3 regions of the Enterococcus sp. AAFC-DPL-6103 genome follow, and region 2 is predicted to be linked to each of the others. Evidence: predicted binding sites of a transcription regulator. Region 2 holds the regulator's gene; each other region holds the start of a gene.
What was found. The regulator CtsR, encoded in region 2, represses protease genes until heat stress. The targets are predictions, from matches to a motif close to TTGGTCAAAAAAGGTCAAANA.

Region 1 (6,601 bases), 660 kb from region 2:
ATCAGACGTCTCCTTTCGTTTTCTAAGTTGAGAAAAGTGTACCAATTTATTTTTTACTTGTCAACGATTCATGTAAGGTTTTCTAACATGAAAGATAAAATTTTTTTCTGTACAAAAAAAATGAGCTCTTTCTTTGCTAGAAAAAGCGCATCATTTGATTATTTATTGATGATAAACAGCATTCACCGCGTGAGAAACTGCAATTTTTACGTGTTCAAAGGTCAATCCACCTTGAATATACAGAGCATAAGGTTCTCTCAAAGGACCATCAGCACTTAATTCGATACTCGCACCTTGGACAAAAGTACCTGCTGCCATAATAATATCATCTTCATATCCAGCCATGTATGAGGGGATCGGTGCAACAAATGAATCGATTGGTGAAAATTTTTGGATTGCTTGGCAAAAGGTGACCATGGCTTTTGCATTTTCCATTTCAACTAATTGGATCAAATCCGTTCGTGGCTCGTCCCAACGTGGTGTCGAACGCAGTTGATAACTTTCCAATAAAGCGGCTGTAAAGACTGCACCTTGAATCGCTTGACTAACTACGTGTGGTGCTAGGAAAAAACCTTGTAACATATCGTAAACATTTCCCAACATTGCGCCACCTTCTGCACCAACACCTGGTGTAGTCAAACGATAAGCTGCACGTTCAACAAACTCTTTTTTTCCAGCAATATAACCACCTGTTTTTGCAATTCCACCACCAGGATTCTTGATCAATGACCCAGCAATGAGATCCGCACCAATTTGAGTTGGCTCCATTAATTCAGCAAATTCTCCATAACAATTATCGACAAAAATAACCACATTTGGATCAATTTCATGTACAAAAGTGCACATCTCTTTGATCTTTTCAATCGTAAAAGATGGACGCGTAGCATATCCTCGCGAACGTTGAATCGCAACCACTTTTGTTTTGCTTGTCATTTTTTTTCGCACTTGTTCAAAGTCTACTTCTCCATTTGCTTGCAAGTCAACATGGTCATATCCAATTCCGTATTCTTTAAACGAACCAATCCCGCTGCCGGCAACACCGATGACTTCCAACAAAGTATCATAAGGAGTTCCTGTAATATAAAGTAAATCATCACCTGGACGTAGCACCCCAAAAAGCGCTGTCGCAATTGCGTGTGTGCCTGAAACGATTTGGGGACGAACAAGCGCTGCTTCTGCTCCAAACACTTGAGCATACACAGCTTCCAGAACATCGCGACCTAAATCATCATTTCCATAACCAGTTGATGGCAAGAAATGTGTCTCTGATACTTGTTGGTCTCGAAATGCTGCTAACACTTTTGCCTGATTCGTTAATGCTACTTCTCGAACCTCAGCTAATCGCTTAGCAACCTTTTGATCCACCTCATCTATTTTTTCAACTAATTCAGGCGCTAACTCAGCTGTCCAACTCATCTGTCATTCTCCTTATCCATTTCGAAGTACTCTTTGCAAATCCTCTGACTTCATAGCTATTCTTTTCTTCAATAAATTCTTCACTTAACACCAAGGTTTGTCGCTTGATTTCACTTAGCTGTTGTCCTGCATCACTTGGCAACAAAAGTGTATAGGGAGTCAATAGTTCCATGATTTCTCGTTTGATTGCTTCTGTCAATTCTTGTTTTCCCGACTGACTTTTGGCTGATATCAAACGATTCGGGAACAATGTGGGTGTAAAGGTTCCACGATTAACTTGGTCTGCTTTATTATAAATGGTCAAGATTGGTATGTCTTTCATCTTAAGTTCATCCATTAACTTCAGAACCGTTTGTTCCTGTAAAATTCGTTCAGGTGCACTAGCATCCACGACATGTAGAAGTAAATCCATATTTTGACTTTCTTCTAAAGTTGAATGAAATGCATCAATCAGCTGGGTTGGCAAATCTTGAATAAAACCAACAGTATCTGTCATTGTCACTTCAAATCCTTCAGGAAAATGCCATTTTTTCGTCAATGGATCAAGTGTTGCAAATAACTGATCCTTTGAATACGTATCTGCTTGGGTCAATAGATTTAAAATCGTTGATTTTCCAGCATTCGTGTAACCAATCAGACCAATTTGAAAAATCTCATTATTTTTTCGCTGTTGCCGATTACGCTCGCGATGTGCTTCAACTTCTTTCAGTTCACGTTTGACTGCATAGATTTTGTTGCGAATATGGCGACGATCCGTTTCCAGTTTTGTTTCACCAGGCCCTCTTGTTCCAATTCCCCCGCCTAAACGAGACAAAGTCTTCCCTTGCCCCACCAATCGTGGCAACAAATATTCAAGCTGTGCCAGCTCTACTTGCAGTTTGCCTTCTCTTGAACGTGCGCGCATCGCAAAAATATCTAAAATCAATTGTACTCGGTCGATAACCGGTAATCCTACGGTATCCGAAATGATTTGACTTTGTCGTGGCGTTAGCTCATGGTTAAAAATGATTAAATCTGCTTCATAAGCAGTTGCTTGCTGGACTAATTCTTCTAATTTTCCTTTACCAATCAATGTTTGGCGATCAACTTGCGGTCTTTTTTGTGTAAGCGAAAAAACCACTTCTCCTGCTGCAGTTTTCGTCAGTTGAATCAATTCTTTCATTGATTCTGCAAAATAATGTTGATTTTTTTCCGTTTCAACCCCGACAACCACCACTTTTTCTTTCTCTTCAATCATTGTGATTCCTCCAGCCATTTTTGAATTTCCGTTTCAATTACTTGTTGTTCCTCAGGCTGCTCTATTAAATCAAACCACTGAGCAGTTAGTCGATTTCTAAACCAAGTAAGTTGTCGTTTTGCATAACGTCTGGAATTTTGTTTGATTTGTTCTACGACTTCTGCTAAAGAACCCTGTCCGTTAAAATAAGGAAAAAATTCTTTGTACCCAATTCCTTGACTTGCTTGTGTATCACCTAATTGATAAACAAAATGTGCCTCATCCTCCAAACCAGCTTTTAGCATCAGATCCACTCGTAAATTGATTCGTTCATAAAGCTTCTCCCGGTTGGTATCCAAGCCAATCATGTAATAATCGTATAATTGTTTTGGTTGTTCTTTTGGGGCAGTAATGCTGAATCCAGTTGTTTCTAAAACTTCCAGCGCCCGGACAACTTTTCGCTGATTGTTCCAATGAATTTTTTCTGCAGCTTCTGGATCTTTTTCTTTAAGCATCCTCCACAAAGCCTCTTTTCCATATTCATCAGCAAATGTTTCGTATTTTTGGCGAACTAGTTTGGTTTCATCTTGTTGCTTATCTGCAGCACCCAATTGATAATCATAAAGTAAAGACTGAATATACAATCCTGTGCCCCCTGCAATAATTGGCAAATGACCTCTAGCCGTGATTTCAGTAATCAATTGTCTAGCAGACTGCTGAAAATCAGCAACTGAGTAACGTTGCGTCGGCTCGATCACATCAATCAAATGATGTGGTACGCCAGCCATTTCTTTTTTGGTGACCTTCGCTGTTCCAATGTCTAGTTTTTGGTACACTTGCAAGGAATCACCACTAATGATTTCCCCATTAAATTTTTTTGCTAATTCAATGCTCAAAGCTGTTTTACCAACAGCCGTTGGGCCAACAATTACTAATACTTTTTTCATAAGCATCCTACTTTTTCATAAATTGTTTCAGGCGAATGGCTCTCTCAGGATAATCAGTAATGATTCCTGTCACTCCAAGTCCATAGCACCAATTGATTTCTTCTTCTGTATTGATCGTCCATGGTCGAATAGGTTTATCAAACATTCCTACTTGTCCAGATTGTTCTTGCAACCAAGTCTTTTTGGGATGAACACCTTCGATAAATTCGTTTTCCTTTGCGTACATGATTTTATTTTTTGAAGTCCCTGTTAAAACATCTAATTGAACACCGGGTTCTAGTTTCGCCATGCGCTCTAGAGAAGCAAGGTTGAAACTGCAATACCCATGTTCAAACGGCCAAGACTGTTGCAACAAGGCAGAAACTTTATCCTCAATTTGAGGATATTCATACTTATCTGTCTTTAATTCGATCATTAATACACCGCGGTAGTTTTTTTGGAGCAAAAGGTTCAGTACCTCTTTTAAAGTTGGCACTTTTGCCGCAGAAAAATCTTTGCTAAACCAACTACCGGCGTTCAACTTTTTGATTTCTTCCAACGTTTTTTCGCGAAGTAATCCTTTACCATTTGTTGTTCGATCCACTTCTTCATCATGCATCACAACTATTTGGCCATCTGCACTAAGATGAACGTCTAACTCGATTCCATCTGAACCAACACGAACTGCTTCGGCAAATGCTGGCAATGTATTTTCAGGATGTGTTCCGCTACTCCCGCGATGTGCGTAAATCTGTACCATATTCATTCACTCCAATCGAGTACTATTGTAACATATGGAAGAAGTTCTAGCTCAAGCACTGACCCTAGCTGAACAAGGAACAAGTACTTCAAAGAACTCTCGCTGTTTTTATATAGCTACGCATTTTTTCGATTTTTTACTTTAAAAAGCTCACAAATAAATTTGTTGCTAAACGCATCCATCATACCAAGCTGAACCAATCTTTTAAGAAAGATTTTCTATCTGCAACAAAAAAGAACCCTGACTCTCGTCAAGGTTCTGCTGCTCATTGATTTTCTAGTTAGCTCCACACGTCATCTTTTGAAAAGAAACCGATTGGTTGTTTCGTCAGATTTTTTAATTGTAGTTTTTTCTCGTTGATCATCTCAGTCAAATTATCACTAAAGTTTTCTAAAATGACACGACCACCTTTATACGCATATCCACCTACTTTCATTGTTTCATCAGGTGAAAGAATTACTTTTCGATGGGCAATTGTTTTGAACAATTCATCTAAAATATAGTTAGGTAAATAAAAATTATTTTGTGTCGCATATGATTGCAAATAAGCAAAATCGTCAATCGTGATGTAGCAGTCATCAAATGCGTCAAAGCTGACATACTCTTCCATTAGAGTGGAACGTTTTTGCAAAATCTCATTGATTTTCTTATTCAATTGATTCAACGTTTCAATTTCTTTGACCTTTAGTTCTAATTCACGTCGACGTGTTTCTTTATTTTCTAAATGGCGCATCTGGATCGCCATGCCAAGATAGACAACCACTGCACCCAAAAGAACGCCGATAAAACCTATGATTCCCACTTCCAAATCTATTGCTCCTCCTTGTTTCTGTTCTCTTTTTATCATAACATAAAGAAGTCTTTCTTCGACCAATTTGTCGAAGTTTTTTCATTTGACCTTTGTTGACCAAAAAGGTATACTTCTTCTTAGGTATTTAAGAACACTTTGTGTTACACTAACTTTGAAAGAATTTTAAGGAGGAAATTTAGAATGAATTTAATTCCTACAGTTATCGAACAATCATCTCGTGGTGAAAGAGCCTACGATATTTATTCTCGTCTATTAAAAGACCGTATCATCATGTTGAGTGGACAAGTAACAGATGATCTTGCAAATTCGATCATTGCACAATTGCTTTTCCTTGATGCTCAAGACTCTGAAAAAGATATTTATCTTTATATCAACTCTCCAGGTGGATCTGTGACAGCAGGTATGGCCATTTATGACACAATGAACTTTGTCAAAGCAGATGTCCAAACAATCGTTATGGGGATGGCTGCTTCAATGGGTAGCTTCTTACTAACCGCTGGTACAAAAGGCAAACGTTTTGCTTTGCCAAATGCAGAAATCATGATTCACCAACCACTTGGTGGCGCACAAGGTCAAGCAACTGAAATTGAAATTGCTGCACGCCACATTTTACAAACTCGTGAACGCTTAAACAAAATCTTAGCTGAACGTACAGGTCAACCACTTGAAGTCATCGAAAAAGATACTGATCGTGACAATTATATGACTGCTCAGCAAGCAAAAGATTATGGCTTGATCGACGAAGTAATGGAAAACAACTCTGCTTTGAAGTAAACGGCTAACAGACCAGCACAATTTAACTTTGATCAGTGATAGAATTTCTTATAATTGAAAAGACACAAAAAGAACCAGCCTTATCGTTAATAAGGCTGGTTCTTTTTTAGATAAATTTTTTCCTAAACACTTGATCTGAAGTGATATTTCTCTTGCTCCGTATTTTTCGGGCTACTTTTCTTTATATAAGAGCGTTTCGGTGACATTCGTTATTAACAGTCTGGCAAGAAAATGATTCACTCACACATTGCATGCTCACTCAAAAAGCTGCCATGGCATTTGCTACGATCGTTTTCGCCATTTCTTCACTTTGAACAGACGCATTTAATGTTCGCAAGCCATAATAACTCGTTAGAAACATCGTTGTTAATTCTGTTGCAGTTTTAGCTGTGTTTAATTCCTTCTCATCTATACTACGTTGAATTTCCATCTGGATTTTTTGCCCTAGTACATCCACATGTTTTTTGGTCCAGTGAACAACGGCTTCATCCGTTTTTCCCCGTTCTATAGCTGCATTGATCAGGTAGCATCCTTGTCTTTGATCGCCAAAATCCACCGCTACTGCCCAATTCAATAAATTTTCTAACCGTTGCTTGAGCGCGATTGGCTGCGACAAGAGCGCAATTTGTTCTTCCAACCAAAGTTCATGGTAATATTTCAGCGTTTCAACATATAGTGCATGTTTAGTTTCAAACGCG
Region 2 (6,601 bases):
ATCCAATTCTCGATTTTCTGGATGCAATTTACGAACCTTCTCTGTTAATTCGATTGCTATTTCTTCGTTCCAACTTCCTGCTAAAATATAATTTTTTGCTTCGACAAATAACTCAGCAATTTCAACGAAAGCATCTCCTGAAGTAAATAAACCATCTAATTTCCAAGTTCGATAATGATAAGTATTTAATTGTTCCAACTCATTCATTAAATTCAAATCATTACTTGCAAAGATATGTGTACCGTGACTATCCTCATAAATCGAATAGTGAGTTTCTTCTTTTTTAGGTTCAGAAATGAAAAGACCTCTTTCACGTCCAACTTCCTCTGTTTGTTGTGTGTAATTATAATAATTTTGTAATAATGGTCGTTTGGATTGATGGATACAAGTTGCTCCGTATACTAAAATTTCTGTTGGAACTACTAGTGATTCTGCCATCGATTTCATTTCATCAAAAGGAACTTCCCTCGATAAAACTGCACCAACTGCTCCTTTTTTACTCCAAAAATTGATTTGGCGTGAGCTCGTTACAAGTGTTTCGCCATCATAGACAAATGGCAAACGTAACTCTGGATTTTTCTTCATCGTATAAATAATTCCAGTGTCGCCTACTGTAATGACATCTGTTCCAATTTCTTTTAAAAATTGAAGATATTCTGGCACTTTCTTCATTTTTTCAGGATGAATAATGCCGTTGACAGCGATATTCGCTTTTTTTCCATATTTATGTGCTAATTCAACTAATTCGCGCTGTTCATTTCTAGTAAATGAAGCGGGCAAACGTAAACCGAATTGTTCTTCTCCAAAATATAAAGTGTCAACTCCAGCGTTTAATAATTCTTCTGCTTGATTAAATGATTCAACAGTAGTTATGATTTCGATCATAGTTACCTCCTTCTACAACCTCATAATAGTAGCATAGGTCTAAAAACTTTCCAATAGTCCTTATATTTAAAGTTGGATTTTCGAAAATATATTTTGGTCTTTAGTTAAACAGTAAAAAATGGCACAAAAATCAAAATTGATTTTTGTGCCATTTATCAAAGTTAAATTCAGACAGAAACGATTTCCTTTTTAATTTTTGGTTCTCTAACATTCAAAGTGATTTTTCCTTTTGAACCACCAATAGTTACTCGATCACCTAGATGAATTTCTCCACTAAGCAAAGCTTCACTTAATCGATCTTCAACTTCTTTTTGAAGTGCACGACGGATTGGACGAGCACCATACTCTGGATCAAAACCAGCTTTACCAATGATATCAATCGCTGCTTGGGTAATTTTCACTTCAATGTCTTGGTCTGCTAAACGTTTTACAATCGCTTTGCTCATAATTTGAACAATTTCACGAATTTCTTCTTTGTTCAGAGAGTGGAAGACTACTGTTTCATCAATTCTGTTCAAGAATTCGGGGCGAAAAGCTTTCTTTAATTCTTCTAAGATTCTTTTTTGCATTGCTTTATGATCTTTCGTTACATCTTGGACATTAAATCCGACATTTTTTTCTTCTCTAATTTGTGTCGCACCAATGTTCGATGTCATAATTAGAATTGTATTTCTAAAATCAACTTTTCTTCCCTTAGAATCTGTCAAATGACCATCATCAAGTACTTGCAATAGTAAATTAAAAACATCTGGATGTGCTTTTTCAACTTCATCTAACAAGATAACTGAATAGGGTTTTTGACGAATTTTTTCTGTTAATTGTCCACCTTCATCATAACCAACATATCCTGGAGGCGAGCCAATCAAACGACTAGTACTATATTTTTCCATAAATTCAGACATATCTACACGAATTAATGATTCTTCGCTACCAAACATCACTTCAGATAATGCTTTTGCAAGTTCTGTTTTCCCGACACCTGTTGGCCCAAGAAACATGAATGAACCAATCGGTCGTTGTGGATCTTTCAAACCACTTCGTGCACGACGGATTGCTCTAGAAACTGCTTTAACCGCTTCATCTTGTCCTACTACTCGTTCATGTAATAATGCTTCTAATTCTAATAAACGTTCGCTTTCTTTTTTCTCCAGTTGCTGTAATGGAACGCCTGTCCATTCAGAAACTACTGTTGCGACATCTTCATCAGTCACTCGATTGGCATAACCATTCGTATTTTTTTCTTCAATCAATAAAAGTTTTTCAAGTTTTTGTGTAGCTTTCTTTTCTTTATTACGCAAAAGGGCCGCGGTTTCAAAATCTTGTTTCTGAATGGCTCTTTCTTTCTCAATAACCAAACGCTCAATCTCAGCTTTAACTACTGTAGTCTCGCTTACATCACTTGTTTGATCTAACCGAACTTTTGCTGCAGATTCATCAATCAAATCAATTGCCTTATCTGGAAGTTGCCTTGAATTGATGTAGCGAACAGAAAGAGTAACGGCGGCACGCAAAGCTTCGTCTGTAATTGCTACACCATGATGCTCTTCATAACGTGAACGTAGACCTCGCAAAATTTCTTCTGCTTCTTCAGTTGAAGGTTCATCGACTTGAATACGCGCAAAACGTCTTTCTAAAGCAGAATCTTTTTCAATATATTTTTGGTATTCATTTAAAGTTGTCGCACCAATTGTTTGAAGCTCACCACGCGCTAACGCTGGTTTTAAAATATTTGATGCATCAATTGCGCCTTCCGCACCACCTGCACCTATCAGTGTATGCAACTCATCAATGAACAAAATAACTTGACCATCATTGTAAATTTCATCAATTACTTTCTTCATACGATCTTCAAATTCACCACGATATTTTGTTCCTGCTACTAAAGAACCCATATCTAACATCATCAAACGTTTTGAACGCATTTCTTCAGGTACTTCACCTAGAATAATTTTCTGAGCCAATCCTTCGGCGATAGCTGTTTTACCTACACCTGGTTCCCCAACAAGGACTGGATTATTTTTTGTTCGTCGACTTAATACTTGGATTACTCTTTTTACTTCTTTTGAACGACCTACAACAGGATCTAATTTATTTTCTTTAGCTAGTTTGGTTAAATCGCGAGCTAACGAGTCTAAAGTTGGTGTTCCTTTAACAGTTTGGCGCTTGTCTTGTGGATTTCTGCGACGACTAGCATTATTTTTAAGACCTTCATTCATGCCCATTTTTCGTTTAAGTATTTGACGAACAGTAGCAACATCTACTCCTAAGTTAATAAGAATACGTGTAGCCATAATACTCTCATCTTTCAACAAACTAGATAAAATTTGTTCTGTACCTATTTTTTGAATATTCATTTTTTTTGCTTCGCTATTTGCTAGTGCAAAAACTTGTTTCATTCGTGGTGAGTATGGAAGATAAATTCCTTCTACATACTTATTTACGCCACCATAACCAATTAAATGTTCAATTTCTTCATAAATATCTGTTTCATTTACGCCTAACTCACGTAAAACTTTCCCAGCAATTCCATTAGGTTCTAAAACTAAAGCTAATAAAATATGCTCAGAACTAACAGATTGGTGTTTTAATCTTTTTGCTTCATCTTGTGCGATTTCCAAGACTACTTGGGCCCGTTCATTAAAAAGTTCTTCCATCAATCTTCACTTCCCATCTTCATAACTTAACCGTTCTAAAAAAGCTCGTAGAATTCTAGCACGAATATGACCTTCCAGGTCACTGTAATTTAGAGTGCTTTTTGCAATAGCACTAAGCATTAAATTTCCTTCTTTTTTTGTAATCATTTTATCCTCATATAATTTTTGGATAATTGAAAATGAATCTTTTTCACTGATTGTTTCATCAAATAGCTGATTAATTTGGTCTAACATATGTCTCTTGTCAGAAATTCGAACTTTTGCAATTCTAATATAGCCACCACCGCCGCGTTTACTTTCTACTAAATAACCGCGTTGAATAGTAAAGCGAGTGTTTATAACATAATTTATTTGCGAAGGAACGCAGTTAAAGAGGTCTGCCATTTCAATCCTTCGAATCTCAATCATTTCATTTTCTTCTAAAATTTTTTTTATATATGACTCAATTAAATCCGAGGTATTTTGATGTGCCATCTTCTTCATTCCCTTTGACTAATATTGACCTTAATTATAGCTAATTTAAACAAAGAATGAAAGGAGAATGCCTTTAGTTAATAAAAGTTTCAATAAAATACCATTTTAAACCAAAAAAAATACGGAATAAACTATTCCGTATTAACGCGCCCAAGAGGAGTCGAACCCCTAACCTTTTGATCCGTAGTCAAACACTCTATCCAGTTGAGCTATGGGCGCATATTCAATTTATAAAAATTATAAAACGAATTCAACAAAAAATCAATAAAAAAATCGGGAAGACAGGATTCGAACCTGCGACCCCTTGGTCCCAAACCAAGTGCTCTACCAAGCTGAGCTACTTCCCGAAAAAATAAAAAGACTACGCGCCCAAGAGGAGTCGAACCCCTAACCTTTTGATCCGTAGTCAAACACTCTATCCAGTTGAGCTATGGGCGCATATGTGTTAATGCCGAGGACCGGAATCGAACCGGTACGGTGATCACTCACCGCAGGATTTTAAGTCCTGTGCGTCTGCCAGTTCCGCCACCCCGGCGTTTTGATAATGGCAAAGCGGAAAACGGGGTTCGAACCCGCGACCCCCACCTTGGCAAGGTGGTGCTCTACCACTGAGCTATTTCCGCATAAACTTGATGCCGGCTAAAGGATTTGAACCCTCGACCCTCTGATTACAAATCAGATGCTCTACCAACTGAGCTAAGCCGGCTTGAATAGATATATTCATATAATGCGGGTGAAGGGACTTGAACCCCCACGCCGTAAGGCGCTAGATCCTAAATCTAGTGCGTCTGCCAATTCCGCCACACCCGCAAAAATATGAGCCGTACAGGGCTCGAACCTGTGACCCTCTGATTAAAAGTCAGATGCTCTACCAACTGAGCTAACGGCTCATATGGAGGTTAACGGGTTCGAACCGCTGACCCTCTGCTTGTAAGGCAGATGCTCTCCCAACTGAGCTAAACCTCCATTGATAACTTAAGCGTGGCGACGTCCTACTCTCACAAGGGGCAACCCCTCACTACAATCGGCGCTAAGAAGCTTAACTTCTGTGTTCGGCATGGTTACAGGTGTATCCTTCTCGCTATCGCCACCACACTGTGGTGTTATCTTATTGAGTTTGCTTTTGCTCACTCAAAACTGGATTTGAAGTAATCTCAAACTCTTCCGAGTTTTTTCTTTTACCATTCTTGGTTAAGTCCTCGATCGATTAGTATCAGTCCGCTCCATACATCACTGTACTTCCACTTCTGACCTATCTACCTGATCATCTCTCAGGGATCTTACTTTCTTAAAGAAATGGGAAATCTCATCTTGAGGTGGGCTTCACACTTAGATGCTTTCAGCGTTTATCCCTTCCCTACATAGCTACCCAGCAATGCCCTTGGCAGAACAACTGGTACACCAGCGGTAAGTCCATCCCGGTCCTCTCGTACTAAGGACAGCTCCTCTCAAATTTCCAACGCCCGCGACGGATAGGGACCGAACTGTCTCACGACGTTCTGAACCCAGCTCGCGTGCCGCTTTAATGGGCGAACAGCCCAACCCTTGGGACCGACTACAGCCCCAGGATGCGACGAGCCGACATCGAGGTGCCAAACCTCCCCGTCGATGTGGACTCTTGGGGGAGATAAGCCTGTTATCCCCAGGGTAGCTTTTATCCGTTGAGCGATGGCCCTTCCATGCGGAACCACCGGATCACTAAGCCCGACTTTCGTCCCTGCTCGACTTGTTGGTCTCGCAGTCAAGCTCCCTTCTGCCTTTACACTCTTCGAATGATTTCCAACCATTCTGAGGGAACCTTTGGGCGCCTCCGTTACCTTTTAGGAGGCGACCGCCCCAGTCAAACTGCCCATCTGACACTGTCTCCCACCACGATTAGTGGTGCGGGTTAGAGTGGCCATAACGCAGGGGTAGTATCCCACCAGCGCCTCCATCGAAACTAGCGTTCCGATTTCTACGGCTCCTACCTATCCTGTACATGCGGTACAGACACTCAATATCAAACTACAGTAAAGCTCCATGGGGTCTTTCCGTCCTGTCGCGGGTAACCTGCATCTTCACAGGTACTAAAATTTCACCGAGTCTCTCGTTGAGACAGTGCCCAAATCGTTACGCCTTTCGTGCGGGTCGGAACTTACCCGACAAGGAATTTCGCTACCTTAGGACCGTTATAGTTACGGCCGCCGTTTACTGGGGCTTCAATTCGTACCTTCGCTTACGCTAAGCACTCCTCTTAACCTTCCAGCACCGGGCAGGCGTCAGCCCCTATACTTCATCTTACGATTTTGCAGAGACCTGTGTTTTTGATAAACAGTCGCTTGGGCCTATTCACTGCGGCTGATCTGACGATCAGCACCCCTTCTCCCGAAGTTACGGGGTCATTTTGCCGAGTTCCTTAACGAGAGTTCTCTCGCTCACCTTAGGATTCTCTCCTCGACTACCTGTGTCGGTTTGCGGTACGGGCCATTGTTTTCTCACTAGAAGCTTTTCTTGGCAGTGTGACATCAGGAACTTCGGTACTATTATTTCCCTCCCCATCACAGCTTGTCCTTAAAAGATTAAGCATTTGACTCAACCTAAGACTTACT
Region 3 (6,601 bases), 900 kb from region 2:
AAAAGATTTGTTGAAGCAGAGTCATCATGAAGTGATGACGGTAATCAATTCTTTTACAAATGAAGAATTATTTGTAAAAAATCAGTTAAGCTGGACAGGAAATTCGACATTAGGTAGTTATTGCATCTCTTCGACTTCTAGTCACTATGAGTGGGCAATAAAAAAAATCAAGCAACATATCAAAAATAAGCAATAAATTTGATATTTAAATGTATTAAACTACTTCATTCATGAAAAATCGACTAAAAATGTCTAGCTAAAATCAAGTATAGTCACTGACAAAAGAGTAACCTGTTAATGAAGTTAGGAGGAAAAGATGTTTCAAAACTTAAACAAACTAATTGATTATATCGAAGAAAACTTAATAGGCGAACTTTTGTTGACTGAAATTGCTCAACAGATGAGGTTTCTGACTCTCATTTAAAACGAACTTTTTCATTTGTTGTTGGCATGACTTTAGCGGAATACATCAAAAATCGAAGACTGGCATGAGCAAATCAAGACTTAATTTCAGGGGGGAGAGTTACTGAAGTTGCATTTTGTTATGGGTATCAGACAGTTGAAGGTTTTTCAAGAGCTTTTCGAAAGTGGAGTGGTTATTTGCCTTCAGAGATTAGAAAAATAGAAATCCAAAAATCTTTTCCTAAACTTTCATTTTATATTGAAGTAAGAGGAGGAATTTCGATGGAATTCAAAATTGAAAAGAAAGTAGCATTTCAACTGGTAGGTGTGTCTAAGCGTGTATCCATCCAGTTTTGAGGGAGAAAAACCAAAGAATTGTTGAATTGGCACAATCAATCACCAAAAAACAGCGGGAAGAGATGGACCAATTAGGTGACCTATATTCTCACCAAGTAGTAAATGCTTCTTATCATTTTGATGAGGGAAGATTAGCAGAAACAAGAAGGTTGGCCCCTATGATTGGCTGGACAAATGATCAAGAGAATTTGGCTAGTGAAATCTGGCTAGTAGTTACCAAAAAATAAGCAATGATTAATAAGTGTGAGATTGATACCAAGGACATTAAAATTTTGTTACACAAGGTTGGGATGAATTTAAATTCCAACCTTTTTATTTTGGTTTAATCGAATAAACCGACGAGATAGAATCAATTACTATAAAATAAATTGGAACTCACACAATCACAATAGTAAAAAATATTTCTTGATTTTTTACTAGGAATAAGAGTATTGATTTTTTTATACGATTTCTCAAAAAAAAATTTAAAAAGAAAAAAATTTTTTCTTTTTTGCGTATATAAACTTAAAAAAGGAAAGTGAGGTGGAAAATAATGGAGACAGAGTGGCAAAAACGAGAACGAAAATTGAAGAAAAAAACGGAGATGTTAAGACTGTGCCGACTATTGGATATTGAAAATTGGGATCAAAATCAGGCAATCAGTAGCGAAATCAAAAAAATAGTTAGCGGAGTAACTCGAAAGCCAGAAGTTAACAATCAAAAGGATATGAAAAGTCAAAAAGAACAAAGCTTCAAAGAAACAAAAAAATCAAGAGATAAGCCGAATGTTGTAAAAGAAAATCAGTGAGAAAAGAATCGACTAGCTACCATTATATGTATACATGAATGGTAATATAGAAAAACATGATTATCTCAAATTAAGAAAAACAGAAAAAATAAGCCTGATCAACAAGAATTGATGAACAATTCAAGTAGATCAGGCTTATTTTTTAATTATATGCTAATTCTTGTCCCAATGGTTGTTTTGGAATAGAAATCTCAACCATACCTTCAAGTTCGATAACTGTGATGTCTTCTTTGCGATAGTCTGCGTCATGGAGTTTATTCAAGAAGTATTTTTGTACTTCTTGAATTTCATTTTGGCGGATATTTCGCTTATGATTCACTAGCAAAATTTCATTGTGTCCAGGTGCTTCAGTATAGACAACTGTGGTATTTCCCATGCTATAAACTTTGACCATATGTGCGTCGGTATTTTCTAATTGATTTAATACAAGGCGTGAATGGCTATTCGTCACGTTTACTAATTTCATGGCGCTCACCTCTCTTCTTTACGCATAAGTACATAAGTAACAGAATTATTTACCTAATTATAATTTTTTTCTCATAAAATGAAAAGTAATTTGCATTGTTATTTGAAAATAAATGAAGAAGAAAAGCCGAACTTTCTAAGAAATTTGTAAAACAAATGGAAGAAAGCTCGACTTCTTTTTCGAGTGAATACTGCAAAAATTTTTAGTTGCTGACTATTCGGCAGTTTCAGAGTTTGATTCTTTTGCCAAACGTTCAGGTTTCGATGTAATAACGATTCGGTTTTCTTTATCTAGTTTGGCTTTCAAGTCATGAATGGTTGGATGATCTAGATAAAATTCCGCGATTCCGTCTTCAATTTGTTCTTGGATTGTGCGACGAAGTGGACGTGCGCCCATGGATGGATCATATCCTAGATCAACTAATTTTTCTTTGACATTTTCTGGTACTTCAATATGAAGTTGTTGTACTGCTAACATATCATTCACATCGTTCAGCATTAAAGTAACGATTGACATCAAATCTTCTTTTGATAAAGCACTGAATTCAATGATACCGTCAAAACGGTTCAAGAATTCTGGTGTGAAATAATTGTTTAATTGATTCAAGACAGAACGAGTAACGCCTTCTCTCGCCGCACCAAAACCAACATTTGCTTCCACTTTACCTGTGCCAGCATTACTTGTCATAATGATGATCGTATCTTTGAAGCTGACTGTCCGACCTTGTGCATCTGTCAAACGACCATCATCCAAAATTTGCAAGAACATGTGTAAGACATCTGGATGTGCCTTTTCAACTTCATCAAGCAAGATTAGGCTATATGGATTGCGGCGGACTTTTTCAGTTAGTTGACCTGCTTCTTCATAACCAATATAGCCAGGAGGGGAACCAATCAATTTTGATACGCTGTGTTTTTCCATGTATTCAGACATGTCGAAACGAATCATTGAATCCTCAGAACCAAATAACTCGAAAGCTAACTGTTTAGCAAGTTCTGTTTTTCCAACACCAGTAGGTCCAACAAATAAGAATGAACCAATTGGGCGGTCTTTTTTACTTAAGCCGACACGGTTACGTCGAATGGCTTTTGCAACGCGTTCAACCGCATTGTCTTGACCGATAACGTGTGCTTTCAAATCCGTTGCAAGATTTTTAAGCTGTGTTTGTTCTTTTTCTTTTAATTCGCCAACGGGAATGCCTGTGCGTTGTTCAACGATTTTTTCCATATCTTTTTCTGTGATGACTGGTGTTTCTTCATCAGTGATTTGTTTTTCTTTCATTTTTTGCAGTTTATTGATTTGATCACGGTAATAAGCTGCTTTTTCAAAGTCCTCTTCATTAGAAGCCTGTGTTTTTTGTTTTTCAGCTTCTTGTAATTTTTTATCAATCGTTTTTGGATCAACGATTTGAATAGTTAAGTTTTTCTTTGAACCAGTTTCATCTAATAAATCAATTGCTTTATCAGGTAGAAAGCGATCTTGCACGTAACGATTAGATAAAACAGCAGCAGCTTTGATTGCTTCATCAGTATATTTTACATGATGATAGTCTTCATAACGTTTTTGTAAACCTTTTAAAATACTGATTGTTTCATCAACAGTTGGTTCATCGACGCGGACAGGTTGCATCCGACGTTCGAGTGCAGCATCTTTTTCAATAATTCGATATTCATTCAAAGTCGTAGCACCCACCATTTGAAGCTCGCCACGAGCCAAAGCAGGTTTTAAAATATTTCCAGCATCCATGTTTCCATCGCCAGCAGCACCTGCACCGACGATCTCATGAACTTCATCAATAAATAAGATGACATTTTCTGCTTGTGTGATCTCTTCAATCAATTTTTGCATGCGTTCTTCAAATTGACCGCGAATGCCAGTTCCTTGAACTAAAGAAACGACATCCAGACGAATGACTTCTTTGTCCATCAGTTTTTGAGGAACATCACCATCAACGATTTTTTGCGCTAATCCCTCAACAACTGCTGTTTTACCAACACCGGGTTCACCAATTAAAACAGGATTATTTTTTGTTCGGCGGTTGAGGATCTCAACCACGCGTTTAATTTCTTCATCACGACCGATGACTGGATCGATGTCACCTTGGCGAGCTTGCTCGGTAATATTAATGCCATACTCTCCAAGTAAACCTTCAGGATTTCCTTGTGGGGGTTGTCCACCGTTGAAATTATTTCCGCCACCGAATTGAGTAGGTGGTGTTTGTTCATAACTATTTCCTTGTTGTTGCATTTGATTAGACATTGAACGGAATAGATCGTCAAGACTACCAAATCCAAATGGATCGTTTTGGGCCATGTTTGTCAGACCTCCATTTTTTTGATTTTTGATTTTTTGATAACAGCTCTGGCAATAATCTAATTGCGCACGATGTCCGTTAACTGTTGCGTATAAATGAATCGTTGCTTCATTTTTGCCACAATTTTGACAAAGCATGTGTTGTTCACGTCCTTTCACAAAATGGGTTGCATCTTTATTTTACAACGCATATTTCAAGAGGTAAAAAGAAAACACTTATCTTTTTTCCAATTATTAGTTAGTTGAGAAGGTAAAGAAAGTCTATTGACCATTTTTGACCTTTGAATTTATTATACTAAAAAAAAGAAGAGAATCAACTATTTTTACTCGAATCAATTCTGTATTTAAATTAGCGTAATAAAGGCATGTCTAGTAGAAAGGATGTTTGAAGCTACATAACAAGTTTTGTTCTTTTTATTAAGAAGGTAGGGAGTAAAAAATTTGTGTGATTTGTCAAAAAAAAGAAGATAAAATACTTGGTAATTGTTGGAAACGCAATCAATGGACGAATGCGAAAGAGTAAATCCAATAACGAAAAGAAAAGAAGTTTAAATAAAATACTTTTCGCTGAATTTGAATGAAAACTGTTGTATCTGTCGACAAAAAATGGTAATCTTTACAAATGAAAGGGTAAAGCTTTATTAGAAATCTTCTGGATTGCTAAAAAAGAAAACCCTCACATAAAAACAACACTCACTTAAAGGAGACCGATCAATATGGAAAAGAAAGAATTTCACGTAGTAGCAGAAACTGGGATCCACGCACGTCCAGCTACATTATTAGTACAAACAGCAAGCAAATTTAACTCTGATGTAAACTTAGAGTATAAAGGTAAATCAGTAAACTTGAAATCTATCATGGGCGTTATGTCTTTAGGTGTAGGTCAAGGTTCTGACGTTACAATTACAGCTGAAGGTGCTGACGAAGCAGACGCTATGGCAGCTATCGTAGAAACAATGAAGAAAGAAGGCTTATCTGAATAATGGTTGAAATGCTAAAAGGGATTGCCGCTAGTGACGGTGTAGCCGTTGCAAAAGCTTACCTGCTAGTTCAACCGGATTTATCATTCAGTAAGACAACAGTAGAAGATACAGATGCTGAAGAAACTCGTTTAGATGCTGCATTATCAAAATCTACTGAAGAATTGCAACAAATTCGTGAAAAAGCAGCGCAAAGCTTAGGTGAAGCAGAAGCGCAAGTATTTGATGCTCATTTGATGGTTCTATCAGACCCAGAAATGATTGGTCAAATCAAGCAAAATATTAAAGATAACAGTGTGAATGCTGAATCAGCTCTTAAAGAAGTAACTGATATGTATATTGGCATGTTTGAAGCTATGGATGACAACGCTTATATGCAAGAACGTGCTGCTGATATTCGTGACGTTGCAAAACGTATTTTAGCGCATCTATTAGGTGTGAACTTGCCAAATCCTTCAATGATCAATGAAGAAGTTGTCGTTGTTGCCCATGATTTGACACCAAGTGACACAGCTCAATTAGATCGTACATTCGTTAAAGCTTTTGTGACTGATATTGGTGGACGTACTTCTCACTCTGCGATTATGGCTCGTTCTTTAGAAATTCCAGCAATCGTTGGAACAAAAGAAATCACTGCTAAAGTAAAAGAAGGCCAAATGTTGGCTGTTAATGGTATCGAAGGTGACGTTATCATCGAACCAACAGACGAACAAAAGGCTGAATTTACTAAAGCAGGCGAATCTTATGCTGCACAAAAAGCAGAATGGGAAAAATTAAAAAATGCTGAAACAGTTACAGCTGATGGCAAGCATTTTGAATTGGCTGCAAATATCGGAACGCCAAAAGATTTAGTTGGTGTTCATAACAACGGCGGAGAAGCTGTTGGTCTTTATCGTACAGAATTCTTATACATGGATTCTCCAGACTTCCCTACAGAAGATGACCAATATGAAGCTTATAAAGCTGTCTTAGAAGGTATGGAAGGTAAACCTGTTGTTGTTCGTACAATGGACATCGGTGGGGACAAAGAACTGCCTTACTTACAATTACCACACGAAATGAACCCATTCTTAGGGTATCGTGCACTACGTATCAGCTTGTCTGAACAAGGTGACGATATGTTCCGCACACAAATGCGTGCATTATTACGCGCCTCTGTTCATGGTAACTTGCGTATCATGTTCCCAATGGTAGCTACTTTGAAAGAATTCCGTGCAGCAAAAGGAATCTTTGAAGATGAAAAACAAAAATTAATCAATGAAGGCGTGGAAGTATCTGATACGATCCAAGTCGGAA

Region 1: the regulator CtsR is predicted to act here: its motif matches at 5,209-5,229, upstream of clpP (ATP-dependent Clp endopeptidase proteolytic subunit ClpP).
Region 3: the regulator CtsR is predicted to act here: its motif matches at 4,587-4,607, upstream of AC4BC3_RS08125 (ATP-dependent Clp protease ATP-binding subunit).

The regions. Positions count from the first base shown of each region.
Region 1 covers NZ_CM177102.1:1,931,697-1,938,297, forward strand. Annotated here, with positions in the region: gene AC4BC3_RS09195 (MerR family transcriptional regulator) at 1-2, opposite strand, end outside; gene AC4BC3_RS09200 (methionine gamma-lyase family protein) at 163-1,416, opposite strand; gene hflX (GTPase HflX) at 1,400-2,653, opposite strand; gene miaA (tRNA (adenosine(37)-N6)-dimethylallyltransferase MiaA) at 2,650-3,579, opposite strand; gene AC4BC3_RS09215 (glycerophosphodiester phosphodiesterase) at 3,587-4,318, opposite strand; gene AC4BC3_RS09220 (hypothetical protein) at 4,599-5,126, opposite strand; gene clpP (ATP-dependent Clp endopeptidase proteolytic subunit ClpP) at 5,310-5,903, shown strand; gene AC4BC3_RS09230 (TetR/AcrR family transcriptional regulator) at 6,163-6,601, opposite strand, start outside.
Region 2 covers NZ_CM177102.1:2,593,092-2,599,692, forward strand. Annotated here, with positions in the region: gene AC4BC3_RS12455 (peptidase U32 family protein) at 1-885, opposite strand, end outside; gene AC4BC3_RS12460 (ATP-dependent Clp protease ATP-binding subunit) at 1,053-3,539, opposite strand; gene AC4BC3_RS12465 (CtsR family transcriptional regulator) at 3,546-4,013, opposite strand; tRNA gene AC4BC3_RS12470 (tRNA-Arg) at 4,159-4,232, opposite strand; tRNA gene AC4BC3_RS12475 (tRNA-Pro) at 4,287-4,360, opposite strand; tRNA gene AC4BC3_RS12480 (tRNA-Arg) at 4,378-4,451, opposite strand; tRNA gene AC4BC3_RS12485 (tRNA-Leu) at 4,463-4,548, opposite strand; tRNA gene AC4BC3_RS12490 (tRNA-Gly) at 4,565-4,636, opposite strand; tRNA gene AC4BC3_RS12495 (tRNA-Thr) at 4,647-4,719, opposite strand; tRNA gene AC4BC3_RS12500 (tRNA-Leu) at 4,742-4,823, opposite strand; tRNA gene AC4BC3_RS12505 (tRNA-Lys) at 4,831-4,903, opposite strand; tRNA gene AC4BC3_RS12510 (tRNA-Val) at 4,907-4,979, opposite strand; rRNA gene rrf (5S ribosomal RNA) at 4,993-5,108, opposite strand; rRNA gene AC4BC3_RS12520 (23S ribosomal RNA) at 5,201-6,601, opposite strand, start outside.
Region 3 covers NZ_CM177102.1:1,691,430-1,698,030, reverse strand. Annotated here, with positions in the region: gene AC4BC3_RS08150 (ClbS/DfsB family four-helix bundle protein) at 1-196, shown strand, start outside; gene AC4BC3_RS08145 (helix-turn-helix domain-containing protein) at 508-759, shown strand; gene AC4BC3_RS08140 (hypothetical protein) at 786-986, shown strand; gene AC4BC3_RS08135 (flagellar motor switch protein) at 1,292-1,546, shown strand; gene AC4BC3_RS08130 (DUF1827 family protein) at 1,689-2,012, opposite strand; gene AC4BC3_RS08125 (ATP-dependent Clp protease ATP-binding subunit) at 2,226-4,463, opposite strand; gene AC4BC3_RS08120 (phosphocarrier protein HPr) at 5,042-5,308, shown strand; gene ptsP (phosphoenolpyruvate--protein phosphotransferase) at 5,308-6,601, shown strand, end outside.